3 regions of the Pannonibacter anstelovis genome follow, and region 3 is predicted to be linked to each of the others. Evidence: predicted binding sites of a transcription regulator. Region 3 holds the regulator's gene; each other region holds the start of a gene.

What was found. The regulator LexA, encoded in region 3, represses DNA repair genes until DNA is damaged. The targets are predictions, from matches to a motif close to TGTTCNNNNTGTGTTCNG.
Region 1: the regulator LexA is predicted to act here: its motif matches at 1,152-1,169, upstream of V6L75_RS03405 (PA0069 family radical SAM protein).
Region 2: the regulator LexA is predicted to act here: its motif matches at 3,157-3,174, upstream of V6L75_RS12115 (helicase-related protein).

Annotation. Positions count from the first base shown of each region.
Region 1 covers NZ_JBAKBF010000002.1:123,493-129,656, reverse strand. Annotated here, with positions in the region: gene V6L75_RS03415 (AraC family transcriptional regulator) at 1-374, shown strand, start outside; gene V6L75_RS03410 (glycosyltransferase) at 396-1,082, opposite strand; gene V6L75_RS03405 (PA0069 family radical SAM protein) at 1,189-2,313, shown strand; gene V6L75_RS03400 (ribonuclease HII) at 2,374-3,024, shown strand; gene V6L75_RS03395 (F0F1 ATP synthase subunit B family protein) at 3,095-3,574, opposite strand; gene V6L75_RS03390 (F0F1 ATP synthase subunit B) at 3,586-4,143, opposite strand; gene V6L75_RS03385 (F0F1 ATP synthase subunit C) at 4,223-4,450, opposite strand; gene V6L75_RS03380 (F0F1 ATP synthase subunit A) at 4,520-5,269, opposite strand; gene V6L75_RS03375 (AtpZ/AtpI family protein) at 5,346-5,774, opposite strand; gene smc (chromosome segregation protein SMC) at 5,981-6,164, opposite strand, start outside.
Region 2 covers NZ_JBAKBF010000007.1:14,532-20,695, reverse strand. Annotated here, with positions in the region: gene pyc (pyruvate carboxylase) at 1-2,655, opposite strand, end outside; gene V6L75_RS12115 (helicase-related protein) at 3,351-6,164, shown strand, end outside.
Region 3 covers NZ_JBAKBF010000001.1:140,662-146,825, forward strand. Annotated here, with positions in the region: gene V6L75_RS00660 (polysaccharide biosynthesis protein) at 1-1,316, shown strand, start outside; gene V6L75_RS00665 (O-antigen ligase family protein) at 1,401-2,690, shown strand; gene V6L75_RS00670 (DUF983 domain-containing protein) at 2,789-3,226, opposite strand; gene lexA (transcriptional repressor LexA) at 3,672-4,394, opposite strand; gene V6L75_RS00680 (molybdopterin oxidoreductase family protein) at 4,883-6,164, shown strand, end outside.

The DNA of each region.
Region 1 (6,164 bases), on a different contig from region 3:
CTGCGCCTCAGGACCTGGCTGGCGCCGGGCGCAAAGTGTCACGGGCGCTCGACTACATCGATGCCCATCTGGCGGAGCAGATCGACTTTGCCCGGCTTGCAAGCGCCTGCGGCTACAGCCTGCGGGCATTGCAAATGGCCTTTCAGGCCGAGAGGGGGCAGACGATATCGCAGGCGCTTCAGGAGCGGCGGCTCAGCATGCTGCGTCAGCACCTGATGGCCGCGCGCGGCCGCAAGGATAGCCCGGCAAACGTCACCGCTCTCATGCAGTCCTGTGGTCTTGCTCACGCTGGCCGGGCGGCAGGTGCCTACCGGGAACTCTTTGGAGAAACACCAGCCGAAACACTGCGTGGAGTGCGTCAGGGCCGCAGCTGAAGAAGAGCCGCAGAAGCCGCTTTATCCGTGCAGCCGGGCACCGAGAGCCGGGGGTACACGCAGGGCCGCAACAGCCATGCGCGCCGCAGCCTGGCGCAGGCCGGGCCTTGCTTCCCCGCCAGCCTCACCGGCAATGGCGCTGCTGCGCAGCAGCCGGAGACGGCTACGGCCTATGCGGCGGACGAGGTCCAGATCGGCCATGCCCGGCAGATCACGGTGACCGCCAAGTTCCTCGTAGAACCTGCGGGAAATCAACAGCCCCTGATCGCCATTCGGCATGGCCAGAATGCGGCTGCGGATCAGCGCGCCAAACTCTGACAGCCTTGCCCCGAAGCCGAAGGCATCCAGTTTCAGCCGGAAAGCAGCAGCGCAGCGGTTGGCCTGACCGGAACGCTCCACCCGTTCAATAAAATTCTGCACATCCTGATGCCAGCCGTGTTCCAGCACGGTGGAGGCATTGAGAAACAGCAGCCAGGGAGACTTGCGCGCCAGCGCCGCTCCGTGCGCAAAACGTGCCCCCTCCCCCTTCGCCAGAACCTCGAACTCGCAACCGGCCGCATCCGCGACCTTGTGCGTGGCATCGGACGAGCCGCTATCCACAACCAGAACCTCGCGCACGAGGCCATCCGCCGCGCCCGGCACAAGGGCCGTCAGCGCATGCGCCAGCTGGGCTTCATTGTCATGTGTGGCAAGGACAACACTGATCATGAAACGGGTTGTAGCGCCTTTTCGGAGGTCTGGCGAGAGAGGCCTTGCCCCGCTTGCATTTTCAGCTAATGTTCCGCTTATGTTCTCATTGGAGAGTCGCTGAAGCATGGCGCGGATTGATCAGACGGAACAGGACACCCGGGAAGCTGCCATGGCCGCATTGCGCCTCGATGAGGAGCTGCGGCGCGGCCGCGGGGCCGCGCTCAACATGCCGGGACGCTTCGAGCGCCAGCAGCGCGAAGGCTTTGACGATGGCTGGGAAACGCCGGACGATCTGCCGCCTTTGAAAACAACGGTGCAGGAAGAGAAGGCCCGCACCATCATCACGCGTAACTCTTCGCCCGACATTTCCTTCGACCGCTCGATCAACCCCTACCGGGGCTGCGAGCATGGCTGCATCTATTGCTTTGCCCGTCCCAGTCACGCCTTCATGGGGCTGTCGCCCGGCCTCGATTTCGAGACGCGGCTCTTTGCCAAGCCCAATGCGGCGGAGCTGCTGGAGCGGGAACTGGCCCGTCCCGGCTATCAGGTGCGCACCATCGCCATTGGCACCAACACGGACCCCTACCAGCCCATCGAGCGGCGCTACAAGCTGATGCGGGAGATCCTCACTGTGCTGGAAACCTACAATCACCCGGTCGCCATCGTCACCAAGTCGGCGCTGGTGCTGCGCGATGCGGACATCCTGTCGCGCATGGCGGAGAAGGGGCTGGCCAAGGTGGCGCTGTCAATCACCTCGCTCGACAAGGATCTTGTGCGCACACTGGAGCCCCGTGCCAGCGCACCGCACCGGCGCCTTGCGGCCCTTAAGGGTCTGTCAGAGGCCGGTATTCCCGCTTCCGTGATGATGGCGCCGGTGATCCCTGCCCTCACGGACAGCGAGATCGAGGGGCTGTTGGAAGCCGCAGCAGAGCATGGCGCCACCGAGGCCGGCTACATCCTCTTGCGCCTGCCGCTGGAGGTGTCCGAACTCTTCCGCGACTGGCTGCTGCGCAACCGGCCGGACCGCTACCGCCATGTGATGAACATTCTTAGGTCCATGCGCGGCGGCAAGGACTATGACGCCGAATGGGGCCAGCGGATGCGCGGGCTCGGCCCCTATGCCCAGCAGATTGGGCAACGCTTCAGCCTCGCCTGCAAGCGGCTGGGGCTGAACCAGCGGCGCAAGAAGCTGAATGTGGAGCTTTTCACTCCGCCGCAGGTGGGCGGCGTGCAGCTCTCCCTGTTCTGATCTGTTACGGAACAGGTCCTTGCTCTTGCATTGCCGCCGGGAATCATCACGATCCGCTCCATGAGCAAGGTCCCCTCCCTTTTTGATCTGCGATTCGGCGACACGCTGGATGCCGCGCTTGAAGCTGGACATGCCGCGCGCTTCGGCGGCGCGCTGTGCGGCGTAGATGAGGCCGGGCGCGGCCCGTGGGCCGGGCCTGTCGTGACGGCCGCCGTGATCCTCGACTACTCAAACCTGCCGGTGGGGCTGAACGATTCCAAGAAACTCACCGAGAGCCGCCGCAATGCCCTCTATGACGAGATCTGCGCCACGGCTTTCGTCAGCGTTGCCAGCAGTTCTGCCGCCACAATCGACCGGATGAACATCCGTGCCGCAACGCTGGACGCCATGCGCCGGGCCGTGGCGGGTCTGTCCCGGAGAGCAAGCTATGTCCTCGTGGATGGCCGCGATGTGCCGCCGGGGCTTGGTGTGGACGGGCAGTCGCTGATCAAGGGGGACGGGCGGTGCCTTGCCATTGCTGCTGCATCCATCGTTGCCAAGGTCACCCGCGACCGTATGATGGAACGGGCGGACGGGCTTTTTCCCGGCTACGGCTTTGCCGTGCACAAGGGCTATGGCGTGCCCGCCCATGCCGCTGCCCTGACCACACTTGGCCCCTGCCCCCTGCACCGCATGTCATTCCGGCCCGTGGCCGCAGCCGTGCGCGACTGAGCTTCACTTTACCCAACAAAAAAGCGGCCCGCAGGGGCCGCTTTCATGAGATCAGTAATCCGGTCTGGCTTCAATTGAGGCCAGCCTTGACCTGCTCGATGCTCTTGGCCGTCAGGCCCTCGGCAACGGAACCCGTCACCTTTGCAACCAGCATGCTTTCAGCAGCGGCGACCGCCAGATCAGCAGCCTTTGCCTTCACTTCCGCAATGGCATGGGCCTCTGCCTGGGCAATCTTGTCTTCGGCAGACTTGGTGCGCCGGGCAATCAGCTCTTCCAGAGACCGGGTGGTCTCGAGCGTCAGCTGCTCTGCCTCTGCACGGGCCTCAGCCACGATTGCTTCAGCTTCCGCTTCCGCCTCATGGCGGCGGCGCTGATAGTCGGCCAGAAGCGCCTGAGCTTCTTCACGAAGCTTGCGGGCCTCTTCCAGATCCGTGCGGATCTTGGTTGCGCGGCTGTCAAGCGCTGCCGTGATCTTGGCCGGAATTCCGAGCCAAGCGATCAGGACAAAGAACAGGATCAGGCCGACCAGTGCCCAGAATGATGCATCCATGACCGGACCCCTTACTTTGCCGCAGCCTGAACGGCAGCGTCTGCTTCAGCCTTGGCCGGAGCCACACCGATCAGAGCTTCCACCAGGGCGGAAGATGTCTCGCTGGCGATCTCACCAACCTGGGCCAGAGCCTTGTCCTTGATGGCGGAAATATGCGCATCGGCCTCTGCCAGCTTGGCCGCAAGGCCCTGCTCGGCGGTGGCGCGGCGTGCATCCGTTTCAGCCTTGAGCTTCTCACGGGTGTCCTGTGCAATTCCGCGTGCACGGGCACGGGCTTCGGACAGGGCCTGCTCGTAAGCGGCAATGGCTTCGTCGGTCTCCCGCTTCAGGCGCTCGGCTTCCGACAGGTCGCCCGCGATGCGGTCGTGACGGTCCTCGAGAATGCCCGCGATGCGCGGCAGAGCCACGTTCTTCATGATCCAGTAGAAGACCAGGAAGGTGACGAACAGCCAGAACAGCTGCGAGACAAAATGAGTCGGGTCGAACGGCGGGAAACCTGCCCCGTGTTCTGCCGCCGGAACGTCCAGGATAACCTGCCCGTCCACAGTAGTATGGGTTTCGCCTGCCATTATCGCCTCCAGATACCGGGAAGGCGGCGCAGGTGCGCCGCCCCCGGTCTCATTCGTTCCAATACGCCGTTAGGGACGATTAGACGGCGAACAGGAGCAGAAGGGCGATCAGCAGCGAGAAGATGCCCAGAGCTTCGGTCACGGCGAAGCCGAACACCAGACGGCCGAACTGGCCATCAGCAGCGGACGGGTTGCGCAGGGCGCCCGACAGGAAGTTGGAGAAGATGTTACCCAGAGCCAGGGCGACGAGGCCCATGCCGAGAGCGGCGATACCAGCGCCAATGAACTTTGCTGCTTCTGCTTCCATGACACGTGCTCCTAATTGACGTTTGTCAGCGTTGTCAGGCGGCCTTTGCGGCCACATGAGTTGGTGAGTTTAGTGAGACGGGTGAAGGGCGTCGTTGAGGTACATGCAGGTCAGCAGCGTGAACACATACGCCTGCAGGAACGCAACGAGGAACTCCAGTGCCGTCAGCGCCACCGTCATCCCAAGCGGGAGGACGGCCCCGAACATGCCAGCTGCACCCATGGCGCTCATGCTGACAACGAACCCGGCGAACACCTTGAGGGTGATATGGCCCGCCAGCATGTTCGCGAAAAGACGAACCGAGAGGCTGATCGGGCGGGAAAGGAACGAGATCACTTCGATCGGCGCGACAAGCGGCACCAGAGCGCCCGGCACACCCGCCGGAACGAAGAGGTGCAGGAAGTGCAGGCCGTGACGGGCGAAGCCATAGATCGTGACCGTCAGGATCACGAGCATCGCCAGTGCGAAGGTCACGATGATCTGGCTGGTGATCGTGTAGAAATACGGGAACATGCCGAGCAGGTTCGCGACTAGCACGAACATGAACAGCGAGAACACCAGCGGGAAGAAGCGCATGCCTTCCGTTCCGGCGCCGTTGCGCAGCATCCCGGCCACGAACTCGTAGCTGAGTTCAGCCATGGACTGCCAGCGGGACGGGATCAGGCCGCGGCTGGAAGACGAGAAAATCAGGAACGCCGCAGCGGTAATGACCGTCACCACCATGAACAGGGCGGAGTTGGTGAAGGACAGATCGATACCGCCGACCTCGATCGGGACGAGCGTCTTGATATGAAACTGATGGATCGGATCGTTCGCCACCGGTCAACCTTCGTTCTATCGTTCACAAAGCGCTGTTTGCGCGGGCTCTTAGTCGTCGCACCGCCGTCACGTCAAGTCACTTTCGGGGAGAATCCTGCGAAGACTCCTCAGAATCTTCATCTTTCCCACCCGGTGTGACCGGCTTGCGCCAGGCTTCCCCCTGCTCAGGCACCACTCCGGCCGACCTGAGCACGTTGAGAATTCCCGCACCAAACCCCAGCAGGATGAAAACGACAAGCCCGATGGGCATCGTTCCCAGCCACTGATCCAGGAGCCAGCCAATCATGCCGCCCGCCACGATACCGGCAATAAACTCCGATGAGAGCTTCATTGCCTGTGCCATGCCGGCCGTCGAACTGCGGCTCGCCTTTGCCTCTGCGCGTATTTCGCTTTGGCGGCGCTCTTCCAGCAGCTGATTGAGCTTCTCCCGTCGAGACGACAGGTCAGCTTCGGAAATTTCAGAGGATCCCTCTTTGGCATCCCCTTGTTGCGGCGAACGGTCCATAGGCCCCTCACTTTCAACAAAGGAAACGCCGGTCCTCCGTCGCCCCCTTAAGCCGGGCGCACAATAGTCGGCACCACCTGCCCTGTCAAGAACATGGGTTAGGAATTCAACTTATTGAAACGATTGATTTTTCCGCTTCCGTGAACAAGTTCCAGCGCGACTTTTCCGCGCCATTTGCCCTTGCCTTGCCACAGTTCGGTGCTGCGTCATACTGCGTCGCGGAATCGCTCTGCCGTTTCCAGGTCCACAGACACCAGCTGCGACACGCCGCGCTCGGCCATGGTGACGCCGAACAGCCGGTTCATCCGCGCCATGGTGATCGGGTTGTGAGTGATCACGACAAAGCGCGTTTCCGTGCGCCTCGCCATTTCTTCCAGGAGATCGCAGTAG
Region 2 (6,164 bases), on a different contig from region 3:
CGCCATGTCGCCAACCACCTTGGACGACGGCGTGACCTTGACGATATCACCGAACATCATGTTGGCATCGGCATAGGCCTGCGCCACTTCGTGCCAGCGGGTTTCAAGGCCAAGCGAGCGGGCCTGTTCCTTGAGGTTGGTGAACTGACCGCCCGGCATCTCGTGCAGATAGACTTCGGAGGCAGGCCCCTTCAGGTCGCTTTCAAAGGCCGCATACTGGCCGCGCACCGCTTCCCAGTAGAAGGAAATCCGGCGGATCACCTCAGCCGAAAGTCCCGGATCGCGGTCTGAGCCCTTCAGCGCCTCGACAATGGAGCCAAGGCACGGCTGCGATGTGTTGCCGGAGAAGGCATCCATCGCCGCGTCAATGGCATCCACACCTGCATCCACCGCAGCCAGCACCGTGGCAGCCGAAACGCCGGAAGTGTCATGTGTGTGGAAGTGGATCGGAATGCCGATTTCTTCCTTAAGCGCCTTGAACAGGATGCGCGCAGCCGCAGGCTTCAGCAGGCCCGCCATATCCTTGACGCCGAGAATATGCGCGCCCGCCTTTTCCAGCTCCTTCGCAAGATTGACGTAGTACTTCAGGTCATACTGCGGCCTTGCGCTGTCGAGCAGATCGCCCGTGTAGCACAGCGCACCCTCGCAGAGCTTGTCCGTCTCCAGCACTGCGTCGATCGAAACGCGCATGTTCTCCACCCAGTTAAGGCAGTCGAACACGCGGAAGAGATCGACACCGTTCTGCGCTGCCTGATGCACGAAGAAGCGCACCACATTGTCCGGATAGTTGGTGTAGCCAACGCCATTGGAGCCGCGCAGCAGCATCTGAAGGAGGATGTTCGGCGCTTTCTGGCGGATGAGGCGCAGGCGCTCCCACGGGTCTTCCGTCAGAAAGCGCATGGCCACGTCAAAGGTCGCCCCGCCCCAGCATTCCAGCGACAGCAGCTGCGGCAGACCGGCGGCATAGGCATCGGTGATCGCTGCAATGTCATGGGTGCGCACGCGGGTGGCCAGCAGCGACTGGTGGCCATCACGCATGGTGGTGTCGGTCACCAGCACCTGCGGCTGCGCTTTCATCCAGTTTGCAAAGCCCTTCGGACCCAGTTGCTCCAGCAGCTGGCGGGTGCCGTCGGGCTTCACGCTGCCGAAATCCGGCACGACAGGGGCCGCCGCTTCCCGGCCGGGGCGCGGGCGCGAGCGGGTTTCCGGATGGCCGTTGACGGAAACATCGGCAATGTAGGTCAGCAGCTTGGTGGCGCGGTCCTGCCGCTTCACCTGCGCAAACAGTTCCGGCGTGCCGTCGATGAAGCGCGTCGTGTAGTTGTTGGCCCGGAAGTCCGGGTGGCCGATGATGTTCTCGAGGAACACAAGGTTGGTGGCCACACCGCGGATGCGGAATTCGCGCAGGGCGCGTTCCATGCGCTGGCAGGCTTCTTCAGCACTCGGGGCCCAGGCCGTCACCTTTTCCAGCAGCGGATCATAGAAACGGGTGATCACCGCGCCCGAATAAGCCGTGCCGCCATCCAGACGGATACCGAAACCGGTCGCGCCGCGATAAGCGGTGATGCGGCCATAATCGGGGATGAAGTTTTGTTCCGGATCTTCGGTGGTGATGCGGCACTGCAGCGCATGGCCGTTGAGCCGCACATCGCCCTGTACGGGGACCCCGCTTGCCTCGGTGCCGATAGCGGCACCGCCTGCGATCCGGATCTGCGCCTTGACGATGTCGATGCCGGTCACCTGCTCGGTCACCGTATGCTCCACCTGAACGCGCGGGTTCACCTCGATGAAGTAGATGGCGCCCGTGTCCGAATCCATCAGGAATTCGACCGTACCGGCACCGCAGTAATTCACCGCCTGACCGATTTTCAGGCCATAGCCGCACAGCTCCTGCCGCTGAGCCTCAGAGAGATACGGTGCCGGGGCGCGTTCCACGACCTTCTGGTGACGGCGCTGGATGGAGCAGTCGCGCTCGAACAGATGCACCAGATTGCCGTGCGAATCGCCGAGGATCTGCACCTCCACATGGCGGGCGCGCTCGACCAGCTTCTCCAGATAGATCTCGTCCTTGCCGAAGGCAGCCTTCGCCTCGCGCTTGGCTGCGACCACTTCGCGCACCAGCGTCGCCTCGTCGCGGATGACGCGCATGCCGCGGCCGCCGCCGCCCCAGGAAGCCTTGAGCATCACCGGATAACCGATACCATCCGCCTGCCGCTTGATCTCCTCGATATCATCCGGCAGCGGATCGGTGGCCGGCATGACGGGCACCCCCGCCTCGATGGCAAGGTTGCGCGCCGCCACCTTGTTGCCAAGCCGGCGCATGGTCTCGGGCTGCGGGCCGATGAAGATGATGCCGTTCTGGGCGCAGGCCTCGGCAAACTCCGGGCTCTCCGACAGGAAGCCATAGCCGGGATGGATGGCATCGGCGCCCGAGAGTTTGGCAACCCGGATGATCTCGTCGATGGACAGATAGGCCTCGATCGGGCCGAGGCCTTTGCCGACCTGATAGGCCTCGTCGGACTTGAAGCGGTGAAGCGCCAGTTTGTCCTGCTCGGCAAAGATGGCGACGGTTTTCAGCCCGAGCTCATTCGCGGCACGGAACACGCGGATAGCGATTTCAGATCTGTTAGCAACGAGAATCTTACGGATGGCCAAGCCCATACCTCCCCAATATGAAAGCGCATGAGTCATACAAAGGGATGAGGGCAAAGAAAAGAGCCAACACTCTTGACCTATTCGCCTGCGCCAGCTCAACAATCAAACGCCCCATAATGGGACATAATTCTTTACTTTTTACCTGGTTCAACTGGTTGCCAGGAGCAACCAGTTACGTTCCCCTACCGCTATTTCGTAGCCCTGCCGCCTGAACACTACAAACTGTCGTACGAACAAAACAAAAACGCATAACGGACAGCGATTCGTGCATGAGTCGTTCCGCTTTGGTGCTGAAAGTTTCGACCGGCCTCATGAAAATTGCTGATCCGGTTAACCTGATCTGCACGATTTCCTGAGCTTGACGCGATTCCGGAAAACCGCCCCCTGCCCGCCGTAAATCCTTGGTCAGATTCAGGATTTCGTAGCCACCTCCTTGCCGGAAACCACATGTCGTAGGGAACAAAAACAGACTCAGGGCTTGTCTGCGATTCGATCAGCCTTTGTTCCAGACTCGTTCCTCCACCCCGATCTGCCGCCCTGATTCAGCCATCACCCTGCGCTAGAAGCGGGGCCGAAAATCGTGAGGGACAGGGTGCTGGCCCTATGCTAGACAGCCTTCCGCACGCCCTGACCTTGGTGAGGGCCAAGACACCCGGCCGAACGAAGCACTCCGCGCGATGCCTCCGATCCAGATCATGACCTTGCCGCCGGCCGCCCGGTCCAGAACCGTTACCGCGGTGCTGGGCCCGACCAATACCGGCAAGACCCATCTCGCCATCGAGCGGATGCTGGCGCAGCCCTCAGGCCTCATTGGCCTGCCGCTGCGCCTGCTGGCGCGCGAGGTCTATGGCCGTCTGGTGGAGCGTGCAGGCGAGGCCGCCGTTGCCCTGATCACGGGCGAAGAGAAGATCGTCCCGAAGGCGCCGCGCTTCTGGGTTTCGACGGTCGAGGCCATGCCGCTCGACCTCAATACCGAGTTTGTCGCCATCGACGAGGTGCAGCTGGCCGCAGACATGGAGCGCGGCCACGTCTTCACCAACCGCATCCTGAACCTGCGCGGCCGCTCCGAAACGCTGCTGCTGGGCTCTGCGACCGCCCGCCCTCTGCTGGAAAAGCTCATTCCCGGCCTTAATGTGGTGACACGGCCGCGCATGTCGGTACTGACCTATGCAGGCTCCAAGAAGATTTCCCGCCTGCCGGCCCGTTCTGCGGTCGTCGCCTTCTCCTCCAGCGAGGTCTATGCGATTGCCGAGCTGATCCGGCGCCAGCGCGGCGGTGCAGCAGTGGTGCTGGGCTCGCTCAGCCCGCGCACCCGCAACGCGCAGGTCGAGCTGTTCCAGAACGGCGACGTGGACTATCTGATCGCCACCGATGCGATCGGCATGGGCCTCAACCTGGATGTGGACCACATCGCATTTGCCGGAAACCGCAAATTCGACGGCTATCAATACCGCAATCTCAGCCCCGCCGAGATGGGTCAGATCGCCGGGCGCGCCGGGCGCCACATGCGCGACGGCTCCTTCGGGGTGACGGGCCGCGTCGATCCCTTGTCCGATGATCTGGTGGAGATGATCGAGAGCCACCGGTTCGATGCATTAAAAGTTTTCCAGTGGCGCAACACGCAGCTTGATTTCACGTCGATTTCCAGCCTGCGTGACACACTGGACCTGCCGCCGCGCGAAGATGGACTGGCCCGTGCGCCAGCCGCCGACGATGCGCAGGCCCTCGAATATGCCGCAAAGGATCACGGCATCCGCGACATGGCGTCCTCCCCCGCACGGGTGGCGCTGCTTTGGGATGTCTGCCAGGTGCCGGACTATCGCAAGATAGCCCCGGCTAACCACGGAGACCTGCTTATCCACCTATACACGTTGCTCGTGCGCAACGGGGTGGTCGATGAAGACTGGTTTCAGCGTCAAGTGGCTTTCGCAGACAGGGTGGATGGTGATATCGACACTCTTGCGAACCGGATTGCGCACATCCGCACCTGGACTTTCGTGGCAAACCGTGCCGAATGGCTGAAGGACCCTGTTCACTGGCAGGGCGTCACCCGAGGCATTGAAGACAGATTGTCGGACGCCCTGCATGACCGTTTAACTCAGCGGTTCGTGGACAGGCGGACAAGCGTATTGATGAGACGTTTGAGAGAGAACGCCATGTTGGAAGCGGAAATCACGCAGACTGGGGACGTCCTTGTGGAGGGCCAGCACATCGGCCGCCTGCAGGGGTTCCGGTTCGCGCCGGATGCGGTTGCGGACAGCCCGGAAGGGAAGGCCGTACGCGCAGCAGCCCAGAAGGCCCTGGCCAGCGAGATTGAAGCCCGTTCCGACCGGCTCTCGCGTGCGCCCAATGAAGATTTCGTCCTGAGCACGGATGGCACCATCCGCTGGCAGGGTGAACCCGTCGCCCGTCTCACTGCCGGTGACGACGCGCTGGTGCCCGGCTTTGTGCTTCTGGCAGACGAACACCTGACCGGCCCTGCCCGTGACCGGGTGCAGGCCCGCGTTGACCTTTGGGTCAAGGCCCATGTCGGAACCCTGCTGAAGCCGCTGATCGACCTGAAGGACGCCGAAGGGCTGGAAGGACTTGCCCGCGGCATCGCTTACCGCATCTATGAAGCGCTCGGCATTCTGGAGCGCCAGGATGTGGCCAATGACGTGCGCCAGCTCGATCAGGACATGCGCGCCTCGCTGCGCAAGCTCGGCGTCCGCTTTGGTGCCTACAACATCTATGTCCCGGCGCTGCTGAAGCCCGCCCCCAGCCAGCTTCTGGCCCAGCTCTGGGCGCTGAAGCACGGTTCGCCCGACATGCCTGGCCTCGTGGAACTGCCGCAGCTTTCGGCTTCGGGCCGCACGTCCATTACCGTCGATCCGCAGATCGACAAGGCGCTTTACAAGGTCGTCGGCTTCCGCGTTTGCGGCCCGCGCGCCGTGCGTGTCGACATTCTGGAGCGTCTGGCGGACCTCATCCGTCCGCTGATCGCCTGGAAGCCGCTGGATGCCAGCGTCACCCCGCCCGATGGCGCCATTGCGCAGGGCGGCGGCTTCACCGTCACCGTCGCGATGACCTCGCTGCTGGGCTGCGCGGGCGATGACTTTACAGAAATCCTGAAGTCCCTCGGCTACCGCAACGAAAAGCGCGAGATCGAGCGTCCGGTGGCAGCCGCTCCCGTGGCCAGCGTGACAGTCGAAGCCGCGCCTGCCGAAACGGCCCCGGCCGAAGCCGCTCCTGCGGAAGCGGAAGCTGCTGTAGAAGAACCCGCAGCCGAAGCTCCGGCAGAGACCGAAGCAGGCGCAGAGCCGGTTGCACCTGAGGCTGAAGCGGAGACGGCTGACGCTGGCGAAGCTGCCGCCGTTGCCACTGAAACCGTCACCATCGACATCTGGCGCCCAGGCCGCACCGGCGGGCGTTCGCGTCAGGGTGGTGAAGCTGGCGAGCGCCGTGGCGGTGGTGACCGCGGTGACCGCAACAAGGGCGGCCGTGGCCGTCCGCAGCAGGGCAAGCGCGGC
Region 3 (6,164 bases):
GGGTTCCGGTTATCGGTTCAGCTGATGAACTGGAGCGGATCGTTGGCCGTCTTGCAATGGGCGGTGTCCCGGTTTCGGCGCTGCTTCTTGCAACGCCCCGTGCCGGTGAGGCGGGGATGCAGTCTCTTGCCGCCAGTGCCGCGCGGCTCAAGCTGCCCCTGCGCCGCGTTGTGAACAGGCCGCTCACGGGTACTGAGCCGGATCTAGCAAACATTACGCTTGAGGACCTTCTCGGAAGGCCCCCGGTCCAACTGCAGTTGGAAGCCATTCGCGCTCTGATCGCCGGTCAGACGGTACTTGTCACAGGAGCCGGTGGCAGCATCGGATCCGAAATTGTGCGGCAGGTAATAGCCTGCAACCCAGCCTCTATCATTCTGTTCGATTCAAGCGAATATGCTCTTTATGAAATCGATCTTGAAGTGTCCCGTCTGAGGCCGGATCTAGCCCGTCAGGCTGTGATAGGCAATGTCCGCGACAGGCGGCGTGTGCATGAGGTGATGCAGGCCTGCAGGCCTGCAGTAGTCTTCCACGCAGCCGCCCTCAAGCATGTGCCTCTGGTGGAGAGCAATATTTGTGAAGGTGTGCTGACCAACATCTTGGGGACGCGCAATGTGGCCGATGCTGCCATTTCCTGTGGTGCCCGTGCGATGGTGCAGATTTCGACCGACAAGGCGGTCCGGCCGACCAGCATGATGGGTAGGACCAAGCGGATTGCGGAAGCCTACTGCCAGGCGCTGGATATAAGTGGCGTAGACACCCGGTTTATTACTGTGCGGTTCGGTAATGTGCTTGGATCCAACGGCTCAGTTGTACCGCTTTTCAAGCGGCAGATTGCTTCCGGGGGGCCAATCACGGTAACACACCCGGAAATGACGCGTTATTTCATGACAATCCGGGAAGCAACCGAGTTGGTGTTGCAGGCCGCTTCAGCTGAAATCGGGCGGGAAGAAACACGCGGGCGGATCTTTGTCCTCGACATGGGGGAGCCCGTGAAAATCCTGACACTGGCAAGAACGATGATTTCCTTGGCGGGACTTCGGCCGGATGAGGACATAGCCATCCAGTTCACCGGCCTGCGTCCAGGTGAGAAGCTCTATGAAGAGTTGTTTGACGCCAACGAGATGACCACACCTCACGATGCCGACGGCTTCTTTGTCGCCTCTGCCGGCATCATTCCGCTCGAGCGTTTGACATGGCATCTGGAGCGCCTTGGCAATAGTGCGGCTGCAGGCGGGGAAGATCAGTGCAAAGCCATGCTGATTGCAGCGCTTGGTGAAGTTGAAGCAGGGAGCCCTCTCCTGACTGCCGTTCTCTAAATCCTTGAACCAAAAACTACTGGCGATGCCGTTTCTTTTCTTTTGACGTAATCTTACGAGACTTTCCAAAAAGGGATTGACGCTTTGAATAATTCTACCGCGAAAATCACTAGACCGGAGAGTGGTAAGATTGCACAGGTGCTTGAGTTCCTCCTAATATCGGTATTTGCAGCACTTCCGCCTGTTCTTACCGTCGCCCGGGTTTCTCCGCCGCTGTTTCTGGGGCTTGCCACCGTAATTCTCGCCGGGCTTGCTTGGTGCTACCGGGGTCGGGCAATGTTTGAGGGCATTGGTACGAAGGCTAGGTCCTTTTTGCTTCTTACGGGTCTAGCCTTTCCTGCATTCATGCTGCTTTCCCTTGCCTGGGCGCCTGTAGAAGTACAGAAAAGAGGGGCGAATTCTGCGCTGGGTGTTCTCCTCTCGATTGTCGCTTCGGGTTTTTTGTGGCTATGTGTCTGTGCCTTGCCGGTTCCGGTTCGTGACCGTATTGCAAAGCGGATAGGATCCGCGCTTACAGTCTCTCTGCCGCTGACGGCTGTTTTGATTTTCGTTCATTTCCTGACCGGTGGCATGCTGAATGCTGAACTTCGCGCCGATCCTGAGAACTACGTTTTGAATCGCGCTGCCGTCGCCATTTCCATGTTCTTGCCGTTCGCCATACTAGTTGCCTTGAAGCAGCGCCACCGCTTGCTCTATGCCGTGTTGCTGGTGTTCGCAGCTGTGTCATGCTTTCAATCCGAAAGCTCGTCGGCACAGCTTGGCGTGCTCGTGATCCTGCTTTTGATCATTCCTGCTTTTGTCTGGCCGCGCGGTATCTATAGAATTGTAGTCTGTGGCGTGTTGCTCACCTTTGTTCTGATGCCACTCATTGTCGGCCATGTGAATGGCATGATCCCTCAGGCCGTGCACGACAAGGTCGGGTATGGGTCGCTGACCATACGTGGGCTCATCTGGGCAGAGTATGCAAATTTGCTGCCTGAGCATGTCTGGCTGGGGTATGGCGTGGAGGCTTCGAAGGCTGCCAACAAACTACCCGAAGCTGCAACGTATACTCCTGAGAGAAAAAAACTTCTCGCTTTTGGGCACAGTCATAACGCTCCGTTACAGCTCTGGTTTGAACTTGGAATAGCAGGCGCTGCGCTTGCCGCCGTTGCGCTTGCTATGCTTTTGCGGACGATAGGAAGCTTGGAGGGGCGCGAGCTTTCTGCTGGCACATTGACGCTGGCCGTCGCCTATAGTGTCGCGGTTGTGAGCCATGGAGCATGGCAGGGCTGGTGGTTCAGCCTGATGATCCTTGCTGCTATCCCTTTCATGCTGAAAGGGCATGGTGAAACCTCACGGCCCGTTCCGGAGGTTAAGGCCGGTTCTCGATGAGCTCGACCTATTGTTAGTTGGACAAGCCCACGCGTCGCATTGGTCTTTTCAACGCATGGTTTGCTAGAAACAACAGACTTGGCACGAAGCGGTCTTGTTCAGATTTCAGGCCCGGGCTTTGCTCGTCCTGCCGTTATGTCTTCCGTCGGAGAATCCGTCACCAGCCTGCCTTCCTCAGCCTTGTAGATATACTGGCTTGCCACCAGCCAGCCCTTGAGAGGGCGGAGGGGCGGAATGCAGGTGAGCAGCAGCAGCGGCAGCGTTGTGAAGAGGTGGACCCAGTAGGGCGCCGTATAGGCAATTTCGAGCCACATGGCGAAGGCAACGCTCGGAACGCAGGCAAAGCAGATGACGAAAAAGGCAGGCCCATCCGCCGGATCGGCGAAGCTGTAGTCAAGGCCACAGACTTCACAGGACGGGGCGAGTGTAAGGAAGCCCTTGAACAGATGCCCCTGACCGCAACGCGGGCAACGTCCACGCACCCCGACATGGGCAGGGGACTGGGCTGGCCACTGGCCGGATGTCTCGATGGGCATGAGGGCCTCCTTGTGTTTGCCGGCTTGCGGCATATCAGGATAATTTCTTATCCGCTAACTGCGGCGTTGGTGCGTCTGGGGCAAGATGCGTTTTGACGCAGGGGGGGGGGCAGGCCAGCGTTTCTTTTGCTGGAGGGGAATGTGCTCCGAACGCTTCTGAGCTGCTCGAATCACGGCTTAGCGCGGCTGGCGCATCGCGGGTGGTGCACGTTCGATGAAAACAGAACGGCATCAAGCGCCCAGTCTGATTGCTTTCACGCGATTCCGGAAGCCAAACCAGCTCCCGCCCGTCTTTGCTGGAATTGCGCTCGCATGTGCTGAAGCACTTTGCAGCTCTTGCCTGGTGCCTATGAAGCAGGTTTGCTGGCCGCATGCTGCCAGAAACTGAAATGCCGGAGACAATGTCTCCGGCATTCTTCAAGCCTGTTGAACGGGAGCCAGCGGCTCAATACTGCCGGAAGAGGGCAACGAGCTTGCCCTGGATGCGCACGCGGCCGGGGCCGAAGATACGGGTTTCATAGGCCGGGTTGGCAGCTTCCAGCGCCACGGAGGCGCCTTTCTTGCGCAACCGCTTGAGCGTTGCTTCCTCATCGTCCACCAGCGCCACGATGATGTCGCCGCTTTCGGCCGTGTCGGTCTTGCGGATCAGCACCGTGTCGCCATCCAGAATACCGGCTTCGATCATCGAATCGCCGCGTACCTCCAGCGCATAGTGTTCCCCACGGCTGATCAATTCCGGCGGAACGGAGATGGAATGGCTGTGGGTCTGGATCGCCTCTATCGGAACACCGGCAGCGATGCGGCCCATGACCGGGATGGAGGTGAAGTGAGGGGCGGTTTCGGCCTGCGGTACAGCTGGAGCAGATACCGGAGCTTGTGCCTTGCCGAGCGATCCCTCGATAACCGACGGCGCAAAGCCCTTGCCGCGCGGGGAAGACAGGCCCGGCGTGACCGAATCCGGCAGGCGGACCACTTCCATGGCACGCGCCCTGTTGGGCAGGCGGCGGATGAAGCCGCGCTCCTCCAGTGCCGTGATCAGACGGTGAATGCCGGACTTGGACCGCAGGTCCAGCGCGTCCTTCATTTCGTCAAAGGACGGTGGAACCCCGGATTCCTTCAGGCGCTCATGAATGAACATCAGCAGTTCGTGTTGCTTGCGCGTCAGCATGTGAGGTCCCCGTTGGAGGGTCTGGTACAAATCATGAACGTACCTTACCTGTTCTCACTGTGTTCCACAAGTCTTAAGGTGGAGTTAGCGGGATGTTCCTGTCACGTGCTTCGAAGACAAAACATCGTCCTGCGGGGCCGGCTGGCGGTTTTCATGCAGAACTGCGCTCTCGTCAATGCAATTCCACCGCCTCTCCGGTGCGTTGGACAGGACAGGCTTCGTGGTCTGTGCAATGAGATCAGACGGGTTGATTTGTGCCAATGGGCGCATGGGCTTGGGCAGTCATCGCTTCGCCTTTTTCCGGCGGAAGGGGCCCAGGCTTGCGATTGCCTGATGCCCCGGCTTGACTTCATGCGCTGGTGTCCCGAAAGCTGCCAAACGAAGACGACACTGCTCCCGGCTGGCCTGCGACCCGCAGGCGGCCTCACTCTGCCTTAAGTGGAATCCCGCTTTGGGGCGGCGCCACGGGAACCCCGAAAAGACCGAAGATGAACAAGCCTGTCACCATCACCGCCCATTCCGCCTGTCCGCATGACTGCCCTTCCACCTGCGCGCTGGATGTGGAGGTGACGGCAGAGGGCCGTATTGGCCGCCTGCGCGGGGCGGCGGACAATGCCTACACGGCCGGTGTCATCTGCGCCAAGGTCGCCCGCTATGCCGAGCGGCTCTATCATCCGGACCGGCTGCTGACGCCAATGGCCCGCGTTGGGGCGAAGGGGGAAGGGCGGTTCGAGCCCATCACCTGGGACGAGGCACTGGACCTTATTGCTGCGCGTTTTCTGGAGGCGGAGGCCAAGCACGGGCCGGAGACGGTCTGGCCCTATTACTACGCCGGCACCATGGGGCTGGTGCAGCGCGACAGCATTCATCGCCTGCGCCATGCCAAGGGCTATTCGCAGCAGTTTTCCTCGATCTGCACCAATCCGGCCTGGACCGGCTATGTGGCCGGAACCGGGCTTCTGGCCGGGCCCGATCCGCGCGAGATGACGAAGGCGGACCAGATCATCATCTGGGGCACCAATGCGGTGGCCACACAAGTGAATGTGATGACCCACGCCATCACCGCCCGCAAGACGCGCGGCGCGAAGATCATCGTGATCGACGTCTACCGCACGGAAACGATGAAGCAGGCCGATATAGGCATCGTGCTCAAGCCTGGCAGCGACGCGGCGCTGGCCTGTGCCATCATGCATGTGCTGTTCCGTGACGGTCTGGCCGACCGGGAGTATCTTGCCCGTTACACCGACTGCCCGGATGAGCTGGAGGCGCATCTTGCCACCCGCACGCCGGAATGGGCCGAGGCGATCACCGGCGTTCCGGCTGCAGAGATCACGCAGCTCGCCCGGATGATCGGCGAGGTGAAGCGTACCTTCATCCGTCTTGGCTATGGCTTTACCCGCAGCCGCAACGGCGCTGTCTCCATGCATGCGGCGGCCAGCATCGCTGCCGTTGCCGGCTCCTGGCAGTATGAGGGAGGCGGGGCCTTTCACAACAACGGGGCGATCTACAAGCTCGACAAGTCGATGGTCGAGGGCAGTTCCCTGCGCACAGGCACCAGGTTCCTCGACCAGAGCCTCATCGGCCGAGTGCTGACCGGTGACACGGAGGCGCTGGCTGGCGGCCCGCCGGTGACGGCGCTGCTGATCCAGAACACCAATCCGGTTTCGGTCGCACCCGAGCAGACGCTGGTGAAGCAGGGTTTTGCCCGCGAGGATCTCTTCACCGTGGTGCATGAGCAGTTCATGACGGACACCGCCCGTTATGCCGACA